Regions from separate parts of the Neobacillus sedimentimangrovi genome, predicted to be linked through region 1. Evidence: riboswitches for the same ligand, from Rfam matches in the RefSeq annotation. Region 1 holds a riboswitch; each other region holds the start of a gene.
What was found. A riboswitch is a leader RNA that binds a small molecule or an ion and turns the genes downstream of it on or off. The one in region 1 is predicted to bind S-adenosylmethionine.

Region 1 (8,021 bases):
GAGTATTTGGTCTTTTATTTCGACCCACTCAGGCGGAGCAAATTTTTTCATTATCGCAATTATATTATCACTTTCGGTAATCGTTCCATCAAAATCACAATAAATCACTGGCTTTGTCATGATATAGCCACCTCAACATTTCCCCATAGTTGCAAAGCTTTTTTTAATTCCGGATAGTATTCGGCCCCTTCAGCAAGCAGTTTTCCCTGAAGTATGGTATCAATAGCCTGCCTAAATGCCAGACCTCCTCCTCGAGCCCCATCCGGATGGCCATGAACTCCTCCGCCTGCATTAATAACAGAATCAATTCCAAAATCCTTGATTAATAGTGGAACTAATCCTGGATGTATACCTGCCGATGGAACAGGAAATGACGTTTTAAGTGTATCTTGCTTTGTTAATTCACTGGCAATAGCAATGGCAGAGTCTTTTTCCAGTGCCACTGTTCCATAAGGCGATGGGAACAATGAAAAATCTGCTCCTGCATAGCGTAAAAGTTTACCTAATAAAAGAGAATGGGAGATACCATAAATAGGAGAAGAAGTGAACGCTCCGCTAAAAGACGGGTGTGCCATAATTGGCAAAGCAATTTCCTCATCTTCTCTCAACTCTTGAAGGACATCGAGACCATAAGTGAAAACATTGAAAAGGAGCACATCCGCACCAATTTCAGCTGCTTTTCTCGCTTTATCTCTAAGTTGATACGTTCTTCCAGTCAAATTAACGGCATAAAGAGTACGATGTCCCGTTTCTTCATAGACTTCCTGAAGGGCCCTTTTCCCATTAAAGATACGTTTTTCAAAAGGTGTCAATTCATTTTCAAACAAAATTTCATCGTCCTTTACCAGATCAATCCCACCTAGGGCCTGCTCTTTTAGCTGTTCAGTCAAAAAATGAATATCCTTACCAAGCACACCTTTAAAAATACTCATTACCAATGGTCTATCAAACACATTTAATTTCTTACGAATCCCTTCAATTCCAAACCTTGGACCTGGAAATTGACTTTTTAAAAGATCATCGAATTGTAAATCTATTAATTTTATTTTTCCATCTAGGGAAAGTTTCCCAAAAACCGTTGTTAAGATTGCAGGTAGGTCACTAGAAAAATTGATTGTCGGGTAGGCAATTCGGATTAATGTTTGATTATCCTGTTCCGAAGGTAAACCCTCAATCGATACCACTCGACCTTTGTGCTTACGCAATTGGTTTTGTTCAAGTTCAGGAAGTTTCGTCCAAGAACCGACTGTCAGTCCTAAGGCAATATCTTCCGCTTTCTTGTCTGGATTTTTTTCATCATGTAGTAGATAAGTAGCAATTAATTCAGACATTATGACACTTCCTTTTCATTTTCTGCAATAAAAAAACCTCTTCGAAAAGAAGAGGTTAGCAGACATTACTAACATCTTCTCATCTTTCAGCTTCCCGCTGCAAGAATTAGCACCGTGCCTTACAATGGGTAAGGTCGGTTGCCGGGCTTCATTGGGCTAGTCCCTCCGCCTGCTCTTGATAAGAAAATGATTATTTTTCCGTATTTATTGTTTTCAAGTGAATTAACTTATTTTGGATTATCCCAAGAAAACAAAATATTGTCAACCTATTTTTTAAAAATTTCTAAACTGCTTATTCTTCTGACAGCCTCTTTCAAGCGTTCTTCAGAAGATAATAAGCCAACTCGGACATAGCCTTCTCCATAAGTACCAAATCCAATTCCGGGCGCTACTATGATATGGGCTTTTTCCAAAAGAAAATTTGCAAACTCCTCGGAAGTAAAGCCCTGCGGTACTTTTAACCAAGCAAAAAATGAACCTTTAGGAGCGGTAACATTCCAACCAATGGACCGGAGGCCTTCAATGAGGACATTCCTCCTCCGTTCATACATTTGATTCAATTCCCTCACACAATCTTGAGGTCCTGTCAGCGCCATTGCTGCTGCCTCTTGAACAGCACCAAACAAACTGACATAAAGGTGGTCCTGTAACAGTTCCAGTGAAGAAATAACACTTTCATTACCTACTGCAAAAGCAACACGCCATCCAGCCATATTATATGTTTTAGATAAGGTGTAAATTTCAATGCCCACTTCTTTTGCCCCTTTTGTTTGGAGGAAGCTTGTCGGTTTTACACCATCAAATCCAATTGCTCCATAGGCAAAGTCATGGACAATGCATATATCATATTTTTCTGCCAGTTCAACGGTTTCCGCGAAAAAATCGGGTGTAGCAATTACCCCTGTTGGATTATTTGGATAATTGAGGAACATTAGTTTTGCCTTTTCCAATACATCATCAGCAATTTCATCGTATTTTGGCAAAAATTGATTTTCTTCTTTTAACGGCATGGTAACCATTTCTGCTTTTGCCATGGCCACTCCTGACCAATAATCAGGATAACCGGGATCTGGAACTAGTACATTATCTCCAGGATTTAATAAACATTGGGGAAGTTCAACTAATCCAGCCTTACCTCCGAATAATATGGCAACTTCTTTTTCAGGATGAATCTTAACTCCATATTCCCTTTGATAAAAATCGGCAACAGCTTGCTTTAAATATCCAAACCCTTGAAATGGGGAATATTTATGATTTATGGGATTAGTTGCTGCCTCCTGAAGTTTGGAAACAATATGGTCTGGTGTTGGTTGATCAGGATTTCCCTGTCCCAGATTAATTACATCAAAGCCTTTTTCTATATATTGACCTGCTTTTTTAACAAGGGATGCAAAAAATTGTTTCGGAAGGCGATTTAATAAATCTGATCGTGGAAACTGTTTCAATTTCTCTCACCTACTTTACCTTGATTCAATTTTCACTAGAATACTAGCTAACAATATTAAAACTTTTATTAGGAATTGTAAAGGGAAAATAAATAATTTTCGAAAATGATTGACATCTACACAATTGAACTGATATATTTTTTAAGAATCGATAAAATTTTATAAAATAACTACTCTTATCAAGAGCTGGCTGAGGGATTTGGCCCATTGAAGCCCAGCAACCGACCGTAATACCATTGTGAAATGGGGCGCTTTTCTTCCGCGCCAGGATATCCTGTAAGGCACGGTGCTAATTCCAACAGAAAGTTAATCTTTCTGAAAGATAAGAGGTACGACAGACAAATATCGTCTTCGCAGCCTCTTTCAATCAGAAAGAGGCTTTTTATTTGGTTTGTAATTGAGTTCGCATGGAATTTTCCTCAAACTAAGGAGGTAATATTGATGACCGTTTTAAATCCATTAATCTATCAACCATTAAACGAAAAAACTGCAATTAAAAAGGCTTTAGATTTAAAGCTATTTCCTGAAGATGCTGATTTAACCTGCAAGGAAATTGGTGACGGAAACCTCAATCTAGTTTTTCATATTGTCGATCAAAAACATAACCAAAGTATCATCATTAAACAAGCCCTGCCATACGCAAAGGTTGTAGGTGAAAGTTGGCCACTAACCCTTCATCGGGCAAAAATTGAAGCTGATGCCTTAAAAACTTTTGGACAAATTGCTCCGGATTATGTTCCAAAGGTATATTACACAGATGATCAATTAGCCATTACTGTAATGGAAGACCTTTCTCACTTATCAATTGCCCGTAAAGGATTTATCCAAGGTGAGACTTTTCCGCTTATCTCTTTACACCTTGGTGAATATTTAGCCAAAACTTTATTTTTTACATCCGATTACGGTCTTGGTTCTGGGGCTAAAAAGGAACAAGTTCAAAAATTTATTAATCCCGAGCTTTGTAAAATTACCGAAGACCTAATTTTTACGGATCCTTACTTTGATGCGGAAACAAATGAATTTGAGGAAGGTTTGCGGCCTGCAGTAGAAGAACTATGGAAGGATGAGGAGTTAAAGTTTCATGTTAACGTGTTGAAAAAAATCTTTTTAACTGACGCAGAAGTTCTCCTTCACGGTGATTTGCATACAGGAAGCATGTTTGCTGATAATCAACAAACAAAAATAATTGATCCTGAATTCGCCTTCTATGGACCAGCTGGTTTCGATATTGGCCAGGTTTTTGCCAACCTGTTGTTCCAAGTCATTGTGAATGAAAAACACCGTGATGTATTTATCCAACATGTGGAAACGGTTTGGAATGTGTTCCAAGTTCAATTCTCACAGCTGTGGGAAAAGGAAAATAAAGAGCCGTTAGCAAACACAACATCCTTTTTACATTATCATCTAGCCAAATATTTCGAGGATGCCCTTGGTTATACAGGCTGCGAATTAATCCGCAGAACAATCGGCCTAGCACATGTAGCAGATTTGGATAGTATTCAAGATGAACAAACTAGACTGGCTGCAAAACAAAAAACGCTTGAACTAGGAAAGAATCTTATAAAAAAACGAAAAGAGATTAGAGACCTTTCTGAATTTATCCGTACAGTTAAAGAAATAGTTTAGAGTAAAGAAAAAGGGGCTGTCCGGAAAGTGGTATTTCAGCCGAAATCTTTATAATAGCAAAACCCAAGAATGCTGTTAAATCAACATTCTTGGGTTTTTAATTTGGGTTCATTTTTCTCTTAAATGGACTTAGACAGCCCCTTTATAATCTTATAATAATGGATTTTCATGCATGGCTTTGAGGCGTTGCCATCTTTTTTCTACCTCAGCCTCAAATTCTTCCAAGATCGGTTTGTTTTCCTCTTTTAACAAGTGTTTCGTTTTTCCCATATACTTAAACCATTCTGTAACCGATACACGCTTATTCTTTTCTTCCGGATTATAAGTGATCGTTGTTACACCTTGTTCAACTTCATATAGTGGGAAGAAGCAGGAATTTACAGCCGCTTCTAGTATTTTAGTTCCATATCGGTCTTCAGATTTCCAATTTAATGGACATGTAATTAATAGTTTTCCGTACACAGGACCGACATTTTGAGCATACCATTGAGCCTTTGCGCCTTTTTTCACTAAATCCTGCGGAAATGCTTCAGATCCTGTAAAGACATAAGGAATATTGGTCGCTGCCATAATTTGTACGGTATCCTTATGGTGGAATGTCTTTCCTTTTTGAACTTTTCCAACACCAGATGTACTTGTCATATGTCCAATTGGGGTGGAATAGGACATTTGTGAACCAGTATTCATGTACCCCTCGTTATCATATTCGAGCATGATTAGTTTATGACCGCGAAGGGCTGTTCCGATGGCAGACCCCATTCCAATATCCATGCCACCATCACCGGTAATCATGACAAATGTTGCATCATCAGAAACCTGAATTTCTCCACGCCGCTTTAATTCCATAAACGCTTCAACTGTACCAGATAAAGTAGCTGCCCCATTCTGGAATAAATTATGAATCATCGTTTGCTTATGGGAGCTGTATGGATAGGCCGTAGTTGTTACATATGCACACCCCGTTTGGAACAGAGTGACAATATCCCCCTCAATCCCTTTAAAGAATAATTCAAGACCACCAAAAATACCGCATCCCGGGCAGGCTCCGTGGCCGGAAGCAATCCGCTTTGGTTTAGATGTCAGCGCGCGAAGTGGCGGAATTTTTACCTTTAACTTCTGCGTTTCTTCATCCATTTTCACTTCGATCAATCCTGTTTTAAATACATCACCATGCTGCGGAGTGATAACAGGTTTTAGAATTTTTTCAGGGTCACCCGGTATGTGACCATAATAATCAAATGGCTTTTCAGCATAACCTTTTTCCATGGCATCAATCGCCATTTTGAAAAATTCATGTGCATCACTGGCATAAAAATCTTTACCACCAAGGCCAAATATGCGGCATAACACAATTGTTTGATTGTCCTTATCATCCTGAAGGGCTGATTTCACTTCATGCGTTAGATTTGCACCATGTGCCCCATAAGAATCGGCCCGTTCACCAACTAGTAATGCCTTTACATTTTTTAATGCTTCACGAATCTCCTTGGCTGGGAAAGGACGAATAATGTTGGGACTGATAACCCCCGCTTTTACTCCTTGGGCACGAAGTTGATCCACTACATCCTTTGCTGATTCAGCTGCAGAGTTTAATAGAAAAAGTGCAACTTCTGCATCTTCCATTTTATATAAATCTAGCACAGGATATTCTCTACCTGATAGTTTAGCATATTCACAAGCAACTTCCTTGAAAATTTCCCCGGCATGGTACATAGCTTCAGACTGTTGGAAATGATTGTTCATCAAGTCTTCACCATTCATGTGAGCTCCGATTGTTACAGGTTTTTTCGGATCTCTAATAAAATGATAGTCCGTTGGGCATTCACCGACAAACTGCTGAACAACGCGGCGGTCTTTAAAGTATTGGACACGTCGCTTCTGATGAGAAGTAAAGAAACCATCATAAGCAACAATGACAGGCAATCGAACCTTAGCGTGTTCAGCAATTTTTAATGCCATAATATTCATATCGTAAACGGCTTGTGGCGTTCTTGCCGTTAAAATAACCCATCCTGTGTTTAATGCGTAATAAAGATCAGAATGATCACCACGAATATCAAGAGGTCCACTGACGGCACGTGTTACTAGATTCATTACCATTGGAAAACGTGTTCCTGCTTGTACTGGAAGCTGTTCTATCATATACAAAAGTCCATTTGCACTTGTAGCATTGAAGACACGAGCGCCCGTTGCCGCCGCTCCATAACAAATCCCTGCTGAGCCATGCTCACCATCTGCAGGAATTAGCTTAATATCATGTTCACCACGTGCTTTCATTTGGTCTAAAATTTGTGCTACCTCAGTTGAAGGTGTTATTGGGAAATAGCCCATGATATGATAATTAATTTGAGCTGCAGCCATAGCAGCCATTTCATTACCAGATTCAAAAGTAGTAACCTGTTCTGCCATTCCTTGCTCTATTAATTTGTCTTCTAAAATAGCCATTATAATATCCCCCCTGCTGTATAAGGAAAGTTTTGTTTAACCCGGTTTGCTTCGGCATAACCAATCATTTCACGTAAATCGGTAAGGGCATTTGTTGGACAAGCCTCCACACATTTTAAGCAACCTTTACAATATTGATAATCAATACCTTTAAGGAACATTTGCTTTCTGCCGCGTTTATCTTCTCCCTCTTCCCAAACAAAACAGAAATCTGGACAAACATTATCACAAGCTGCACAATCAATACATTTTTCGCGATTAAACTCTGGTAGAAAACCTTGTCTGGAACCGCTTAAGTCTTTTAATATACTATTTGCCTGTGCAGTGATAACACCTCCCAGTTCTTGTGTTTCATACCCAAGTAGAGGCTGCATGCGTACGAAGGTTTTTCCCTCTGCCCCCTCTGGAACTTCATACGTTTTAAATTGAACTTCATTGTAGCCTCGGTCAAATGTTCGGATATTTGGTTCAACTAGATGCGGATATTTTTTTTCAAAGGTTTTACGAATGACTTCTCTCATAGAATTAGGATCTAAAAACTCACAGATCCGAAAAAGTGCCCCAAGCATTGCTGTATTTACCTTTGTTTTTTCTTCCACAGCAATATTTAAGGCATCGACAATAGCAAGTGTGCCATATTCCAAATTCAAATCTTTTTTTATTACATCAAAATCTCTTGAACTGTTCACTAAAACAATTCCATCTGCACGAAGCCCACTCACTACGTCAATGGTTTTATATAACGCTTCATGAAATACCCCCACCACATGTGGCTCCTCAATTGGACTATGATCCCTTATTGCTGTATCCGGATCACAAAAACGGATAAAGCTTTTTACCGGAGACCCCTTTTTTTCAGACCCATAGCTTGAAAAATTGGAGCCGCTTAATCCCAATCCGAGCACACCTGCTTCTGCTAACATTTTTCCAGCCAAATTTGCCCCAAGTCCGCCGATTGACTCTAATCGGATTTCAAAAAATCCGAGTTCATTTTTTTTCGGTAAAACTGACATGAATGTTCCCCCTGACATTGTTCATGAAAACTTCAAAAAATATTGTTAACTTCTCCCATTGTAGGACATTTTATTTCTAATATCTGTGATAAAAGTCAAACATTTATCATTTTTTAAAACACTTAACCCATTTTTCGAATAACTCTTGATACAACTTGAAT
Region 2 (8,021 bases), on a different contig from region 1:
ATACTGCCATTTTTTATGACATTCCTCGTAGTCTTTAAGATGTGATCGACCCCTGGCTGCCCCCAATCTTGTGCCATCAAATTAAGCGCTCCAATCATGGTATAGCCTTTTTGTTGAAGCAATGAAACCATGTCCTCATGATAATCCATAAAAGGAGGACGAAATACAGTTGGTTTTATTCCAATAAGTTTTTCTATTAATCTTTCTGTCTTTTCAAATTCTGATAAACAATCCTCATAACTTAAAAGAGACAGCTTCTGATGAGTATAAGTATGACTTCCGATTTCATGGCCTAAAGCAGCCACTTGTTGTACAAGCTCAGGATAGTTTCTCATTTGTTCCCCTATCATAAAGAAGGTTGCCTTTCCTTTTGCTTGTGAAAAAATCTTTAATACTTTAGGCGTGTAAATGGGATTGGGGCCATCATCAAACGTAATGGCCACCACCTTCTTTTGTGTTTGAATTTCATTAATCATAGAGAGAACACTCCCTCAAAAACTTTCTTAACCCTTTTCAAGATAAAGCTGCGAAAATTAGTAAATGGATTCTTTGTAAAAAGTCTATAACCAACAAATGAATGAAGCTACTTATTGGAAACCACTTCATAACTATGTGACTACTTTTTATTTATAGCTTCCACGAATATTCAAATCTGCATGTGGTATTCTTTCCCCCACAATAAATAGCGTGAAAAATAAGCCATTGGTACCAGCCGGTACTTCTACCACCTCACTTTAAAAATCATCAAACACTTCTCCCTTTGCTACTAGGTCTTTAAACCAATTTAAACTGTATTTAGCGGCTAAGGTATTTGATTGGATTCATCGTTTCGAAATAAGCCATAAGTAGATTCCTCTACTAATAGTTGAAAACGCTTTCATAAATTACAAATAACGGTGACCATATCATAAAGCGGTTGTTATTGTTAGGTTCATTATAGCATCTTATTACTTTGTTTGTATATCAAATAAACTAAGTTTATAGTTAAAACAGTACTCTCTTCTGAATATAAATTACCGGTATTAGATTAATATAAGTAACTTATTTAAGCATAATCACAATCATTTCTTTTTATAAATCACTATCTTGTTAACAGTTTGTATATCGAATAAACAAAGTTTATACTATCTTAGAGCTTTTATAAAAAAGAATAAAATGTTAGTGTATAGAAAAGGACATTATCGTAGACGGGAATTTGCATCAAGAAAAAAATAGTTATAATGATGAAATAGGCCATATGACTATCGAAAAAACGGAAAAACCTAATTTTCTACTGTTTTAGAAGTATCAGCTTATACCGTTGTAACATTTTTATAAAGGAGAACAAGATTTATCATCAAGTGAGTCTCAAGCAAGTTTAATCTATTATAGTATTGAGCATTTTTTGTTAAAATAACTTCGATTACTTTCTAAGGAGAATGAACCATGAATAAAAAATACATTGGCTACATTGGAACGTATACAAAGGGTGACAGCAAAGGAATCTATTCTTTTACCTTGAATACGAAAGAAGGAAAAATTGAAAATATCGAGGTGGCTGCAGAGCTCTTTAACCCTACCTATTTAGCCATTAGTAAAGACAATCGCTATCTTTACTCTGTAGTAAAAGATGGTGAAGAAGGTGGATTAAAGGCTTTTTCCATTGGTGAAAATGGAAAATTAACTGCTATCAATAGCCAAGTAAGTGCCGGAGCTCCTCCCTGTCATGTAAGTATTGACAGCCAAAACAAATATGTATTCAGCGGTAATTACCATAGGGGAACAGTGGAATCCCATCTCCTTCATCAAGATGGCTCTCTTCTGCCTGCTGCTTCCATCATTCAACATGAAGGCAGTGGTCCAGATCCAAGACAGGAAAAGGCCCATACCCATTATGCTGGATTAACACCTGATGAAAAATATGTAGTGGTGGTGGAGCTGGGTATTGATGCTCTTATTACATACAAAATAAACGAAGACGGAACATTGACGAAGGTCAAACTACATCCATTAAAAGCCGGCAGTGGACCGCGACACTTGACCTTCCACCCAAATGGTAAGTTTGCTTACATCATGACAGAATTCAGTTCCGAAGTTATTGTCTTAACCTATAATCCAGAAAACGGCCATTTTACCGAAAAGCAATATATTTCCACTCTTCCTGCTGATTTCAAAGAAAATAACCAGGGCAGTGCGATTCATATTTCTTCCGATGGTCGTTTTGTCTATGCAGGAAATCGCGGACATAATAGTATTGCGGTATTTAGTGTTAATGGAACTACTGGAGAGCTGACCTTTGTCGAGCATACTTCTACAGAGGGAGACTGGCCTCGAGATTTTTCATTGGATCCTTCTGAAAAATTTATCGTTGCTTCTAACCAAGAATCAAGCAATCTCGTTTTATTCGCCAGAGATGAATTTTCTGGACGACTTTCATTGATTCAATCTGATATCACCGTTCCTCATCCAGTTTGTGTGAAGTTTTTACATGTTTAAAAAGCAGGGTTAACCCTGCTTTTTTTCATTTGTAGAAATTTGTTCCAAACTTTTCAGATAAAAATGAATTGACTAAGCAGGAAAAGTATAGTAAATTTTATAAAAAGTTTAAATATTGATAGTTCTTATCAAGAGAGGTTGAGGGAAAGGCCCGATGACACCTCAGCAACCTTCAATGGATGATCCATTGAAAAGGTGCTAATTCCTGCAAATTAATGTTAATTTGCGAGATAAGAAGAATGACCTTATGGTTTCGTACGAACAAAAGTCTTCTTCTTATAGAAGGCTTTTTTCTTTTTTATCAACAAGCTTTATCCCCATACCGCGTTAAAGCTGAAAAATATCCAATCTATTTTTTCAAGACAAGGAGTGTGTGTAATGTACAAAATTGATACAAAACTGGCACAAATCGGAAACAGAAGTGAAACAGCAACAGGAACGGTGAATCCTCCTGTATATTTTTCAACCGCCTATCGACATGAAGGTATCGGACAATCAACAGGATTTGACTATATTCGGACAGGGAATCCAACACGCCAGCTCCTTGAAAAGACCATTGCTGATTTGGAAGGCGGCGATCAAGGGTTTGCGTGTAGCTCTGGCATGGCAGCGATTTTTACCATCCTTTCTCTATTCCAATCCAGGGATGAATGGTTGGTCAGTGAAGATTTATACGGAGGTACTTACCGGCTTTTAGAAAAAGGCTATAAAAAATGGGGATTACGATGTCAATATGTCAATACAGGTTGTCCGGAGGAAATTGAAAGAAAGATTACCCCTCAAACCAAGGCCATCTTTCTCGAGACTCCTACCAACCCCCTCATGCAGGAAGCCGATATTGCTGCTATTGCCGACATCGCGAAGAAACATGGTATTTTGCTGATTGTCGACAATACGTTCTATACCCCACTTTTACAGCAGCCTATTAAGCTTGGCGCCGATATCGTCATTCATAGTGCGACAAAATATTTGGGCGGTCATAACGATGTCCTTGCCGGCCTTATCATCGCAAAAGGAAAAGAATTATGTGAACAATTAGCCCTTTATCATAATGGGGCCGGAGGTGTATTAAGCCCGTTTGATTCATGGTTATTAATGCGTGGAATGAAAACTTTAGCACTACGAATGGAACGACATGAAAAAAATGCAAAGGCAATCGTGGAATATTTGTCTCAACATGATGCCGTTACAGATGTTCTTTACCCTGGCCGTGGTGGTATGGTTTCCTTCCGAATAAAAGACGAAACTTGGGTTAATCCATTTTTGAAAAATTTAAAGCTGATTTCGTTTGCCGAAAGTCTTGGCGGTACGGAAAGTTTTATCACGTATCCAGCCACACAGACCCATGCAGATATTCCTGAAGAAATTCGAATTGAAAAAGGTGTTTGTAATCGCCTGCTTCGTTTTTCTGTAGGAATTGAGAATGTAGAGGATTTAATTCACGACCTAAAGCAAGCCTTTGCCAAAATTAACAAAGGAGTGATTGTTTAATGGAATTGGAAGAGTATTGTTTTGAAACAAAGCTTCTTCATAACCGACATAAAGTGGACTCTGTGACAGGAGCTGTCAGTGTACCGATTCAGCACGCCTCCACCTTTCATCAATTTGATATCGACCAATTTGGTAAATATGATTATGCCCGAAGTTTAAATCCAACCCGCGAAGCGCTAGAAGAGGTTATTGCGGAATTGGAGTGCGGGGTGAAAGGCTTTGCATTTTCTTCCGGTATGGCAGCCATTTCAACGGCTTTCCTATTACTGTCTGCCGGTGATCATGTCGTCATTACCGAAGATGTGTATGGCGGAACTTATCGAATGGTTACAGAAGTGCTTTCTAGATTAGGGATTGAGCATTCTTTTGTTGACATGACAGATTTAGATCATGTTAAACAAGCGATTAAGCCTAATACGAAAGCATTTTATGTTGAAACCCCGTCCAATCCTTTGTTAAAGGTGACAGATATAAAAGCTATCAGCCAAATGGCAAAGGAAATTGGTGCACTGACATTTGTCGATAATACCTTCCAAACCCCCGCCTTGCAAAAACCTTTGGAACTTGGGGCTGATGTGGTACTTCACAGTGCAACAAAGTTTTTATCCGGACACAGTGATGTAGTGGCAGGACTTGCTGTTGTCAAAGATAAAGGTTTAGCCAATCGGCTTGGATTTTTACAAAATTCCTTCGGCGCAGTTCTTGGTGTACAGGATGCATGGCTCGTTTTAAGAGGTTTAAAAACTCTTCATGTTCGACTTGAACACTCTCAGAAATCAGCGTTGCAAATTGCGAGTTTCCTAGAGAAACATCCGCTTGTTAAAAACGTGTTTTATCCCGGACTTCCTAATCATCCGCAGAGAGAATTGCTGGATGTACAAACTCAAGGAGCCGGTGCGGTCCTTTCTTTCGAACTTGTCGATGAAGAAGCTGTCCGCACCTTTGTCGAAAGTGTGAAGCTACCTGTATTTGCAGTTAGTCTAGGAGCAGTGGAGTCAATTTTATCCTACCCTGCAAAGATGTCACATGCGGCCATGCCGCAGGCGGAAAGGGAAAAACGTGGAATTAAAAACAGTCTTCTGCGCTTGTCTGTCGGGCTTGAAAATCCAGCTGATTTAATTAGAGATTTTTCCCAGGCACTCGAACAGGTGCAACAGAAAAAATTAGTGCTGCAGCAAGGAGAATGACCATGAGCTTTTTAGAAAAATTAAAAAATCAAATCTTAATCGCTGATGGAGCCATGGGAACACTGCTCTATTCATACGGAACAGACTGCTGCTTTGAGGAGTTAAACCTCTCCCATCCCGAGCAAATTCAACATATCCACCAAGCCTACATAAATGCTGGTGCTGATGTGATCCAAACCAATACGTATGCAGCAAACTATTTAAAGCTTAGCCGTTACGGGCTAGAGGATTCTGTAAAGGATATTAACAGTGCAGCGGTTCATCATGCAAAAAAAGCGGCTAAAAACCGTGCGTTTGTACTTGGGACGATAGGTGGCAACCGTGGGATTAAGCCTAATTCGATTTCATTAGAAGAAATTAAACGGAGCTTTCGGGAGCAGTTATATTGTTTATTGTTAGAAGAGGTGGACGGTCTCCTGCTAGAAACCTTTTATGACCTTGAAGAGCTCGAAACGGTTCTTGCTATAGCGAGAAAAGAAACAAAATTGCCGATTATTGCCCAGGTATCCATTCAAGAGCCTGGATTTCTGCAGGACCGGACGCCTGTCAATGAGGCCTTAAAAAGGCTGGAAAGCATTGGGGCAGATGTGGTGGGACTCAATTGCCGCGTTGGTCCGCACCATATGCTTTTGACGCTGGAACAAATTGAACTTCCCAAGCAGGCCTATTTGTCTGCATACCCTAATGCCAGCCTGCCAGCCTATACAGACGGGAAATTTCATTATGATAGTGATGCAGATTACTTCCGACGTGCAGCAAATGAATTCCGCAAACAAGGAGTTCGGCTAATTGGAGGCTGCTGTGGTACGACACCAGAACATATCCGGATGTTCGCTACAGAACTAAAGAACAAAACTCCAATAAAGGAAAAAATAGTAAAATTTACACCGAAGGTTACAGTGGTTGAAGATCCTGCAATCAAAAGAGAGCACACTCCACTTCAAGAGATTGTGAAACAACGGCCGTCGGTAATTGTCGAATTAGATCCACCAAGAAAGCTCGACACAAGGAAATTTTTCGATGGAGCGAAGGCATTAAAAGAAGCTGGAATTGATGCAATTACACTCGCGGACAATTCGCTCGCCCAAGTCCGGATATCTAATGAATCGCTCGGATATCTTGTCAAACAAGAATTGGGCATCCGGCCGCTCATTCATATTTCCTGCCGCGACCGGAATATTATCGGTCTACAATCTCATTTAATGGGGCTTCATACTTTAGGGATGCATGATGTACTAGCGATTACCGGCGACCCAGCCCGTGTCGGAGATTTTCCTGGCGCATCATCCGTCTATGATGTTTCATCCTTTGAACTCATTCAAATGATCAAACAATTAAATGCAGGATTATCTTTTTCCGGAAAAGACTTGGGACAGAAGACTGCGTTCAGCATTGCCGGGGCATTTAATCCAAATGTCCGTTCGATGGAAAAAGCCGTTAAACGGCTGGAGAAAAAAATTGACTGCGGTGCTGATTATTTTATTTCCCAGCCTGTTTTTTCCGAAGAAAAGTTATTGGAAGTCTATGAACATACGAAACATTTAAAAGCGCCAATCTATATTGGACTGATGCCACTGACTAGCAGTAGAAACGCAGAATTCCTTCATAATGAAGTACCAGGTATTAAAATTGCCGATTCGATTCGCGAACGGATGGCAAAACTGAATGACCAGCCAAATCTGGCCGCTCATGAAGGGGTGGAGATTACCAAGTCTTTGATCGATGCGGCACTAGATTTATTTAACGGAATCTATCTTATTACACCATTTTTACGTTATGAGCTGACGCTTGAGCTGGCCCTTTATGCCCGTCAGCGTGTACGAGAACTAAGGGGGAACAGCCATGTCAAAACCACCATTTATTAATCAATTGAAGAAACGCATTCTTATTATGGACGGTGCCATGGGGACAATGCTACAACGGGCAGGTTTAACCCCTAAGGATTTTGGCGGTGAAGAATATGAAGGATGCAACGAACATTTGAATTTAACCGCACCTTCTGTGATTGCCAATATCCACCGCGAATACTTAGAAGCTGGGGCTGATATCATCGAAACAAACACTTTCGGTGCAACCAGTCTCGTGCTGGATGAGTACGGCCTTGGCTATAAGGCGTATGAAATTAATAAAATTGCTGCAATGCTGGCTGTAAAAGAAGCAGCAAAAGCTTCAACCGATGAATGGCCAAGATATGTTGCCGGTTCGATGGGGCCTACAACCAAAACATTAAGTGTGACCGGCGGAACCACCTTCGATGCTCTAACAGCTGCCTATGAAGAGCAGGCAATCGGGTTAATTGATGGTGGTGTAGATCTACTCCTTTTGGAAACAAGCCAAGATATGCTGAATGTAAAAGCCGGATTTTCCGGAATCCAGCGTGCATTTGCAAAAACAGGAAAAACGCTGCCATTGTTTATTTCTGGTACCATTGAGCCAATGGGTACAACCTTAGCCGGTCAGACCATTGATTCATTTTATATTTCAATTGAACACATGAATCCTGTGGCAGTAGGGCTCAACTGCGCAACCGGCCCGGAATTCATGCAGGATCATATTCGTACATTATCAGAGCTTGCTACCACTGCGGTTAGCTGCTATCCAAATGCCGGGCTTCCTGATGAGGAAGGACATTATCATGAAACACCGGAAACTCTGGCGAAAAAACTGGCTGATTTCGCTGCCCATGGATGGCTTAATATTGTTGGCGGCTGTTGCGGTACAACACCTGATCATATCCGCGCCATTGCCGAAACAATGAAATCTTATAAACCTCGGGAAGTCAAACATCACTCCCTTCACATGGTTTCTGGAATTGAGCCTCTTATTTACGATGATCCAACTTTAAGGCCGATCATGGTCGGTGAAAGG
Region 3 (8,021 bases), on a different contig from region 1:
AATACTCCTTTGTTTTGACAAGCCCTTCAACAAGTTTATCAATATCTTCTTCCGTATTATATAGGTAAAAGCTGGCGCGAGCTGTAGCTGTTGCTTTTAACCATCTCATCAATGGTTGGGCACAATGATGGCCGGCGCGGACTGCGATCCCTTCTGCATCTAAGACCGTTGCCACATCATGCGGATGCACATCCTGAATATTAAATGTGACAACTCCGGCACGTTTGGCTGGATCTAGCGGACCATATATTTGAATACCTTCGATCTCTGCCATTTTTTCAAGTGCATAGGCAGCGAGTTTACGTTCATGTTCTGCAATTTGATCAAGTCCAATTTCATTTAAAAAATCGATTGCTGCGCCAAGACCTACCGCACCAGCAATGATAGGGGTACCCCCTTCGAACTTCCAAGGTAGTTCTTTCCATGTGGAATCATACAATTCAACAAAATCAATCATCTCTCCGCCAAACTCAATCGGCTCCATGTTTTCAAGTAAATGCTTTTTACCATATAAAACTCCGATACCAGTTGGGCCGCACATTTTATGGCCGGAGAATCCAAGAAAATCACAGTCTAAATCTTGAACATCGATTTTCATATGTGGTGCACTTTGGGCACCGTCCACGACCATAATCGCACCATTTTCATGCGCAATTTGAGCAATTTCCTTAATCGGATTAATAACGCCAAGAACATTGGAAATTTGCATAATCGATACAATCTTTGTATTAGATGTAACAGTTGCCCGAACATCGTCTAATGAAATCGTTCCATCCTCCTGAAGTGGGAGGTATTTCAATTGGGCTCCAGTTCGTTTTGCCACCTGCTGCCAAGGGATGATATTACTATGGTGCTCCATATAGGAAATAACAATTTCATCGCCTTCCTTCAAGTTCGCAGCAGCATAGCTTGCAGCGACCGTATTAAGGGCCGTCGTTGTCCCTCTCGTAAAAATAACTTCTTGAATCGATTTGGCGTTGATGAACTTTCGAACTTTTTCCCGTGCCCCTTCGTAAGCATCCGTCGCTTTTGTTCCCAATGTATGAACACCACGATGGACGTTGGAATTGTACTCACGGTAATATCTTTCAAGGGTTTCAATCACCTGAATCGGTTTTTGAGATGTAGCCGCACTGTCTAAGTAAACAAGAGGCTTCCCGTTTACTTCCTGGTCCAAAATCGGAAACTGTTTGCGAATATCTTGGATATTCATTATCTTACTTTCCTTTCAATAACTTCCGTCAATTGCTGTTTTACTTTTTCAATTGGAAGTTGATTTACCACCGGCGCAAGGAAACCATGAATAACTAAGCGTTCTGCTTCTGCCTTTGGAATTCCCCGGCTCATTAGATAATAAAGTTGAGTAGGATCTACACGTCCAACAGATGCCGCATGTCCTGCTGTTACATCATCTTCGTCGATCAATAGAATTGGGTTGGCATCTCCGCGTGCTTTTTCGCTAAGCATTAATACGCGAGACTCTTGTTCAGCGTTAGATTTGGAAGCACCATGCTCAATTTTTCCGATTCCGTTAAAAATAGAAGTAGCGCTGTCCTTCATTACACCGTGCTTCAAGATATAACCTTCTGTATGTTTACCAAAGTGAACCACCTTAGTAGTGAAGTTTTGGATTTGCTCACCACGTCCAACTACTACGGTTTTTGTATCACCATAGGAACCATCACCAAGTAGGTTCGTTGTATTTTCAGAAATGGTATTGCCTTCGTTCATTAATCCAAGCGCCCATTCGATACGGGAATCACGGCCGGTTACCCCACGGCGGTTTACATAAGTAGTAACCCCTTTTGCCAAATTATCAACCGCTCCATATTGTACTCGGGCATTCGTATTCGCGATTACCTCTGTTAAAATGTTCGCTAATGTGTTAGATGTTTCCATTGTGGAAATGTAGTTTTCAACATACGTAACAGAACTATTATCATCCGCAACCACAAGCACATGGTTAAAGAGATTTGCTTCATTATTATCATGTAAGAATACTGCCTGAATTGGTTCGGTGATTTGAACGTTTTTTGGAACATATAAGAATATGCCGCCGTTTACAAGCGCTGCATGCAAAGCAGTTAGACGATGCTCATCTGCATTAATCGCTTGTGTCATATAATATTTTTTCAATAAGTCACCGTGTTCGCGGGCTGCAGTAAAAATATCAGTAAAAATTACACCCTGTTTTTTTAGCTCATCAGACAAGGTCAAATATGCCGGAGTCTGATTGCGTTGGATGTATAAATTTTGGTTACCTGCATCCACATCCACGAGTGCTTTCACTTCATCCGGAAGATCCGCCAAAGATGTGAAGGCTTCACTTTTAACGGTATACTGATTAAAATTTGTGAAGTTCCACTTATCAATTTTGGTTTTATCCGGTTTTGGCATTGGAAGCTCTTCAAACTCGGCTAATGCCTTTAGCCTAAGCTCTTCAAACCAGGCAGGCTCGCTCATTTCTTTGGAAAAAGAGCTGACGATACCTTTATCAATTGTTTCGATTGTCATGTTCATCCTCCTAACCGCAAGTCTTACGCTTCTTGCCCAACTGTTTCGTCTTCGATCCCAAGTTCTTTCTTAATCCAGTCGTATCCTTCTGCCTCTAAACGTTGAGCCAGTTCCGGTCCTCCAGATTTAACAACACGGCCTTGCATCATAACATGCACATAGTCAGGAGTAATATAGTTTAAAAGACGCTGATAGTGAGTGATAATTAAGCATCCAAAATCTTCACCACGCATACTATTGACACCTTTTGATACAACCTTAAGGGCATCGATATCAAGTCCGGAGTCAATCTCATCGAGGATCGCAATTTTTGGTTCCAACATCATTAATTGTAAAATTTCGTTCCGTTTTTTCTCCCCACCTGAGAAACCTTCATTTAAGTAACGTTGCGCCATGTCTAAATCCATTTCAAGGAATTCCATCTTTTCATCCATTTTACGGATAAATTTCATTAATGAAATTTCGTTTCCTTCTCCTAGACGGCTGTTGATCGCTGAACGTAAAAAGTCTGCATTTGTTACACCAGTGATTTCACTTGGATATTGCATGGCTAAAAATAGACCAGCACGTGCACGCTCATCTACTTCCATTTCTAAAACATCTTGACCATCTAGTGTGATGCTACCACTTGTTACTTCATATTTTGGATGACCCATGATCGCTGCTGATAAAGTGGATTTACCAGTTCCGTTTGGTCCCATGATTGCGTGAATCTCTCCGCCTTTTACTTCAAGGTTTACACCTTTTAAAATTTCTTTTCCATCAATTGCCACATGTAAATCCTTGATTGTTAAAGTTGATCCAGCCATATTAATACCTCCGACAAAGAATGTTTGTATTATCAGATCCTAACGTCTCTAACATCATTCTCAATTTATTCTCATTACAATCTTATAACAAATTAAAGGTGTTAGCAACCTTTATACTGTATAAACCTAGCTTTTATTTTCAATAAAGGATGGCTAATTGAGAATGAATTTCAGATTAGAATCAAATTTCAGATATTCATAGTAGATAAAAAATATGTAAAATAAACTCGAATAAAATCATAACCCATTTTCAATATAATTGCCAATGGTACATATCAAATCTATTTTTACCATCAAATCTTGTTTCAATGTAAAGAAATAAGAAAAGCCAGTGAATCATCCTCACTGACTTTTCTAACCTTTTTTCTACTTATATTAATTATTCAGATACTGGTACAACAGCACCATCATATTTTTCTAAAATGAAATCTTGGATTTCTTTTGAATGTAGAACTTCGATAAGCGCCTTGATTTTTTCTCTATTTTCGTCCCCTTTACGAACGGCAATGACGTTTACATATGGAGACTCTTTATCTTCAATAGCGATTGAATCTTTTAATGGATTTAAGCCGGCATCGATCGCGTAGTTAGAGTTGATTAACACGGCATCCCCTTCACCTTTATTATAGATTTGCGGAAGAAGTGCTGCCTCATAGTTTGCATCAAATTTAAGCTTCTTAGGATTCTCTACTACATCTTTAATTTCAGCTTTTGTCTTATCAATGCCGTCTTTTAATTTAATTAGTCCTTCTTTTTCAAGTAAGGATAAAAGACGCCCATGGTCAGCGACAGAGTTACTCATGATAAGATGTGCACCTTCTGGAAGGTCGCTAAGTTTTTTGTACTTTTTGGAATAAACACCAATTGGCTCAATATGGATACCACCTGCATTGACAAATCCATAACCGAATTCTTCATTTTGAGCATTCAAGTAAGGGATATGCTGGAAGTAGTTAGCATCCAATTCTTTAGATGCTAAAGACTTGTTAGGTAATACATAATCTTGGAATGTCTCGATTTTCAGGTCAATGCCTTTCTCCTTTAATAGTGGTTTTGCTTCTTCTAAAATTTCAGCATGTGGTACGTTGGATGCACCGACCACTAATGTTTTTGTTTCTTTCGATGCTTTATCCCCGCTATCTCCAGCGTTTTCTTTGTCATTTCCTGTTCCACAAGCAGCAAGAACAAAAGCAAGCGTTAAAGCAAAAAATACACTTAACCATTTTTTCATTGTCTAAACTCCCCTTTATCGTTTATCTAATTTTGAAGTGATAAAATCACCAATAAATTGAATCGCAAATACTATAACTAAAATGATAATGGTAGCAACCAAGGTTACGTCATTATGTCCTCGCTGGAATCCTTGAAGATAGGCGAGATTTCCCAATCCTCCTGCACCTATGACACCCGCCATGGCTGTATAGCTAACCAAGGCAATGGCTGTTACCGTAATTCCGGAAACAAGTGCCGGCATGGATTCCGGTAACAATACCTTCCAAATAATCGTTCCCGTAGTTGCTCCCATGGATTTGGCAGCTTCAATAACACCTTTATCAATTTCACGAAGGCCAATTTCAACCATTCTTGCATAGAACGGAGCGGAACCAATAATTAAAGCTGGCAATGCTGCATTTTCGCCAATCATTGTTTGAAAGATTAACATGGTTAATGGAATTAATAATACAATCAAAATAATAAATGGTATGGAACGGAAAATATTTACGATTGCACTTATGACTAAGTTAATCGGCTTATTTGCCCATAAATTTCCCGGTGATGTTAAGAATAAAAGCATACCAAGAATGATGCCCAACACAAATGTAATCAATACGGAAATGCCCGTCATATATAAAGTTTCCACCGTTGCCTGCCACATCGCCGACCAATCGACATTTTGAAAGTAACCTTCTTGATTATTCACCTGTAACCACCTCCACTCCTACCTTTTGGGAACGAATATATTCTATGGCTCTACTGATTTCTGCTTGGTCCCCGTCGATATGAATGAAAAGAGATCCGTACGAACCGCTTTGCGTTTGCGAAATCTTACCTTGTAATATATTGACTGTCACATGGTGATGACGAATTAGATGGGTGATCAGTGGCTGTTCAGCAGAATCACCAATAAAGGTTAACTTGACAATGGAACCTGAATGATAACGCTCCAGTAAATGCTCGATGGTTTCTTTTGCTTCTTCCGGCTCTGTCACTTGTTGAACAAATCGCTTTGTAATCGGCTGTTTAGGGTTTTTAAACACATCTAGAACCTGACCAAGTTCAACAATTCTTCCACTTTCCATAACAGCTACACGATGACAGATTTTCCTGATGACATGCATTTCATGGGTAATTAACACAATCGTTAAACCTAGTTTTTTGTTAATATCGACTAATAGATCCAAAATGGAATCTGTAGTCTGTGGATCAAGTGCAGAGGTTGCTTCATCACAAAGCAAAACTTTTGGATTATTTGCCAGCGCTCGAGCAATCCCGACCCTTTGCTTCTGACCTCCACTTAGTTGAGATGGATAGGCATCTTCTCTACCTTCTAGACCAACTAATTTAATCAACTCGGCTACCCGTTTTTTCCTCTCTGGGGCTTTCACACCAGCAATTTCTAATGGGAAAGCAATATTTTCACTAACTGTTCTTGACCACAAAAGGTTGAAATGCTGAAAAATCATACTAATTTCTTGCCTTGCCTGCCGAAGCTCGCTTCCTTTAATTTTGGAAATTTCCCGGCCCGCCACTGTTACAGAACCATCTGTTGGAATTTCCAAACCATTCAGCATACGAATTAAAGTACTCTTTCCGGCACCACTATATCCGATGATTCCGAAGATTTCGCCTTCTTTAATTTCAAGATTCACTTCATCCACAGCTTTAAGCAGGCCATGCTTGGAAGGAAAAATCTTTCGGACGTTTTTGATCGATATCATGAACTCACCTGCTTCTTATCCGAATTAAATTTATATTTTGACTTTTTTTCTGAAAAGGATTCTATCATTGGCGGGCAAAAAGGAATTTCTTGCCCCCAATATGATCTTATAAAAAAATGCCTTTCTGCACAGGCAGAAAGGCATCATAAAACAACAATCCTTTCTCCCATCTCTCAAAGCAAAATGCTTTGTGTGAATTGGCACCATTTCAATTCAAAGAATTGACGGTTGCCGGGCTTCATTGGGCACATCCCTCCACCTCTCTTGATAAGAGCGTTTAAGCAATCCTATATTCAGTTAACACATCGCTGTGTATAAGTCAGAAAATATTTTACGAAGGCTATCGTATCACGGATAAAAACAGGTGTCAATGGAAATTTTTAATAATACTTAGGCTTTCGTTTTCAAAGAGGTAATACCTGTTGCTACTTCAATGGCATCTTCTAAATCTTCAATTAAATCCTCTACATTTTCAATCCCAATAGATAAACGAATTAAGTCTTCTGACACACCAGATGCCTTTAATCCTTCCACATCGAGCTGTTGATGGGTGGTGCTTGCCGGGTGAATAATCAAGCTCTTGGCATCACCGACATTCGCTACATGCGCCCAAATCTTAATGGAATCTATTAATTTTGCCCCAGCTTCTCTTCCACCTTTTATTCCGAAGATAACAATTGAACCAGCCCCTTTAGGCAGATACTTTTGAGCAAGCTCATAGTCAGGGTGAGAAGCATCCCCTGGATAAGAAACCCACTCGACCGCTGGATGGTTCTTCAAGTACTTAACGACCTCTTTCGCATTGGCTACATGCTCTTTCATACGCACATGCAATGTTTCCAATCCTAATACAAATTGAAACGCATTTTGTGGACTTAACGAAGGTCCCATGTCTCTAAGCAGTTGAACACGTGCTTTAATAATATACGCAAGTGGTCCCAGTGCCTCCGCATAAACAAGGTTATTGTAGCTTGGATCTGGAGTAGTGAAGCCAGGGAATTTCGGAGAATTCCAATCAAATTTACCACCATCTACAATGATGCCTCCTGTTGTCGTACCATTTCCTAACAGCCACTTTGTAGCAGAGTGAACCACAATATCTGCCCCATGCTCAATCGGACGGCATAAATATGGAGTGGCAAAAGTATTATCAACAATTAATGGAATACCCGCTTCATGTGCAATATTTGCCACTTTTTCGATATCCAACACGCGCAAACTTGGATTTCCAACAGTTTCAGCAAAGACCGCTTTTGTTTTTTCCGTAATAGCTGCCCGGAAATTCTCCGGATCCTCTGGGTCGACGAACTTTACGTTAATCCCGTATTTAGGAAGAGTCACAGCAAATAAATTGTATGTTCCACCATATAGTGTGGAAGCTGACACAATTTCATCTCCAGCTTCGGCAAGGTTAAGAATCGCGAGCGTTATGGCTGCCATACCACTTGCTACCGCAAGTGCTCCAACCCCTCCTTCCAAAAGTGCAACCCGTTCCTCAAAAACCGTTGTTGTCGGGTTATGGATACGGGTATATATATATCCTTGCTCTGCCAGTGCAAAGAGGTTTGCGGCATGTTCTGTATTTTTAAATTGGTAAGCATTGTTCTGATAAATAGGGACTGCTCGTGCCCCTGTTACCGGATCAGGAGACAATCCTCCATGAACACTTAATGTTTCAAAGCGATATTTCTTTTCCTTTGCCGTCATCGTTCTCTCTCCCTTCTAAAAATAAAAATCCCCTGCTTCATAAGAAGAGGGG

Region 2: linked by a shared signal. The riboswitch ahead of GZA11_RS09740 (methionine biosynthesis PLP-dependent protein) and the one ahead of mtnK (S-methyl-5-thioribose kinase) in region 1 are both predicted to bind S-adenosylmethionine.
Region 3: linked by a shared signal. The riboswitch ahead of GZA11_RS03955 (methionine ABC transporter ATP-binding protein) and the one ahead of mtnK (S-methyl-5-thioribose kinase) in region 1 are both predicted to bind S-adenosylmethionine.

What each region holds. Positions count from the first base shown of each region.
Region 1 is NZ_JAAFZF010000039.1:17,806-25,826, reverse strand. It holds gene GZA11_RS12395 (2-hydroxy-3-keto-5-methylthiopentenyl-1-phosphate phosphatase) at 1-120, opposite strand, end outside; gene mtnW (2,3-diketo-5-methylthiopentyl-1-phosphate enolase) at 117-1,331, opposite strand; SAM riboswitch class I at 1,408-1,516, opposite strand; gene GZA11_RS12385 (pyridoxal phosphate-dependent aminotransferase) at 1,598-2,776, opposite strand; SAM riboswitch class I at 2,950-3,105, shown strand; gene mtnK (S-methyl-5-thioribose kinase) at 3,218-4,402, shown strand; gene GZA11_RS12375 (thiamine pyrophosphate-dependent enzyme) at 4,553-6,847, opposite strand; gene GZA11_RS12370 (2-oxoacid:acceptor oxidoreductase family protein) at 6,847-7,860, opposite strand.
Region 2 is NZ_JAAFZF010000025.1:6,623-14,643, reverse strand. It holds gene GZA11_RS09750 (polysaccharide deacetylase family protein) at 1-476, opposite strand, end outside; gene GZA11_RS09745 (lactonase family protein) at 1,426-2,475, shown strand; SAM riboswitch class I at 2,598-2,712, shown strand; gene GZA11_RS09740 (methionine biosynthesis PLP-dependent protein) at 2,854-3,966, shown strand; gene metC (cystathionine beta-lyase) at 3,966-5,153, shown strand; gene GZA11_RS09730 (bifunctional homocysteine S-methyltransferase/methylenetetrahydrofolate reductase) at 5,156-7,018, shown strand; gene metH (methionine synthase) at 6,996-8,021, shown strand, end outside.
Region 3 is NZ_JAAFZF010000006.1:5,273-13,293, forward strand. It holds gene GZA11_RS03930 (cysteine desulfurase) at 1-1,213, opposite strand, end outside; gene sufD (Fe-S cluster assembly protein SufD) at 1,213-2,514, opposite strand; gene sufC (Fe-S cluster assembly ATPase SufC) at 2,538-3,323, opposite strand; gene GZA11_RS03945 (MetQ/NlpA family ABC transporter substrate-binding protein) at 3,703-4,554, opposite strand; gene GZA11_RS03950 (methionine ABC transporter permease) at 4,570-5,199, opposite strand; gene GZA11_RS03955 (methionine ABC transporter ATP-binding protein) at 5,237-6,262, opposite strand; SAM riboswitch class I at 6,426-6,536, opposite strand; gene GZA11_RS03960 (O-acetylhomoserine aminocarboxypropyltransferase/cysteine synthase family protein) at 6,653-7,969, opposite strand.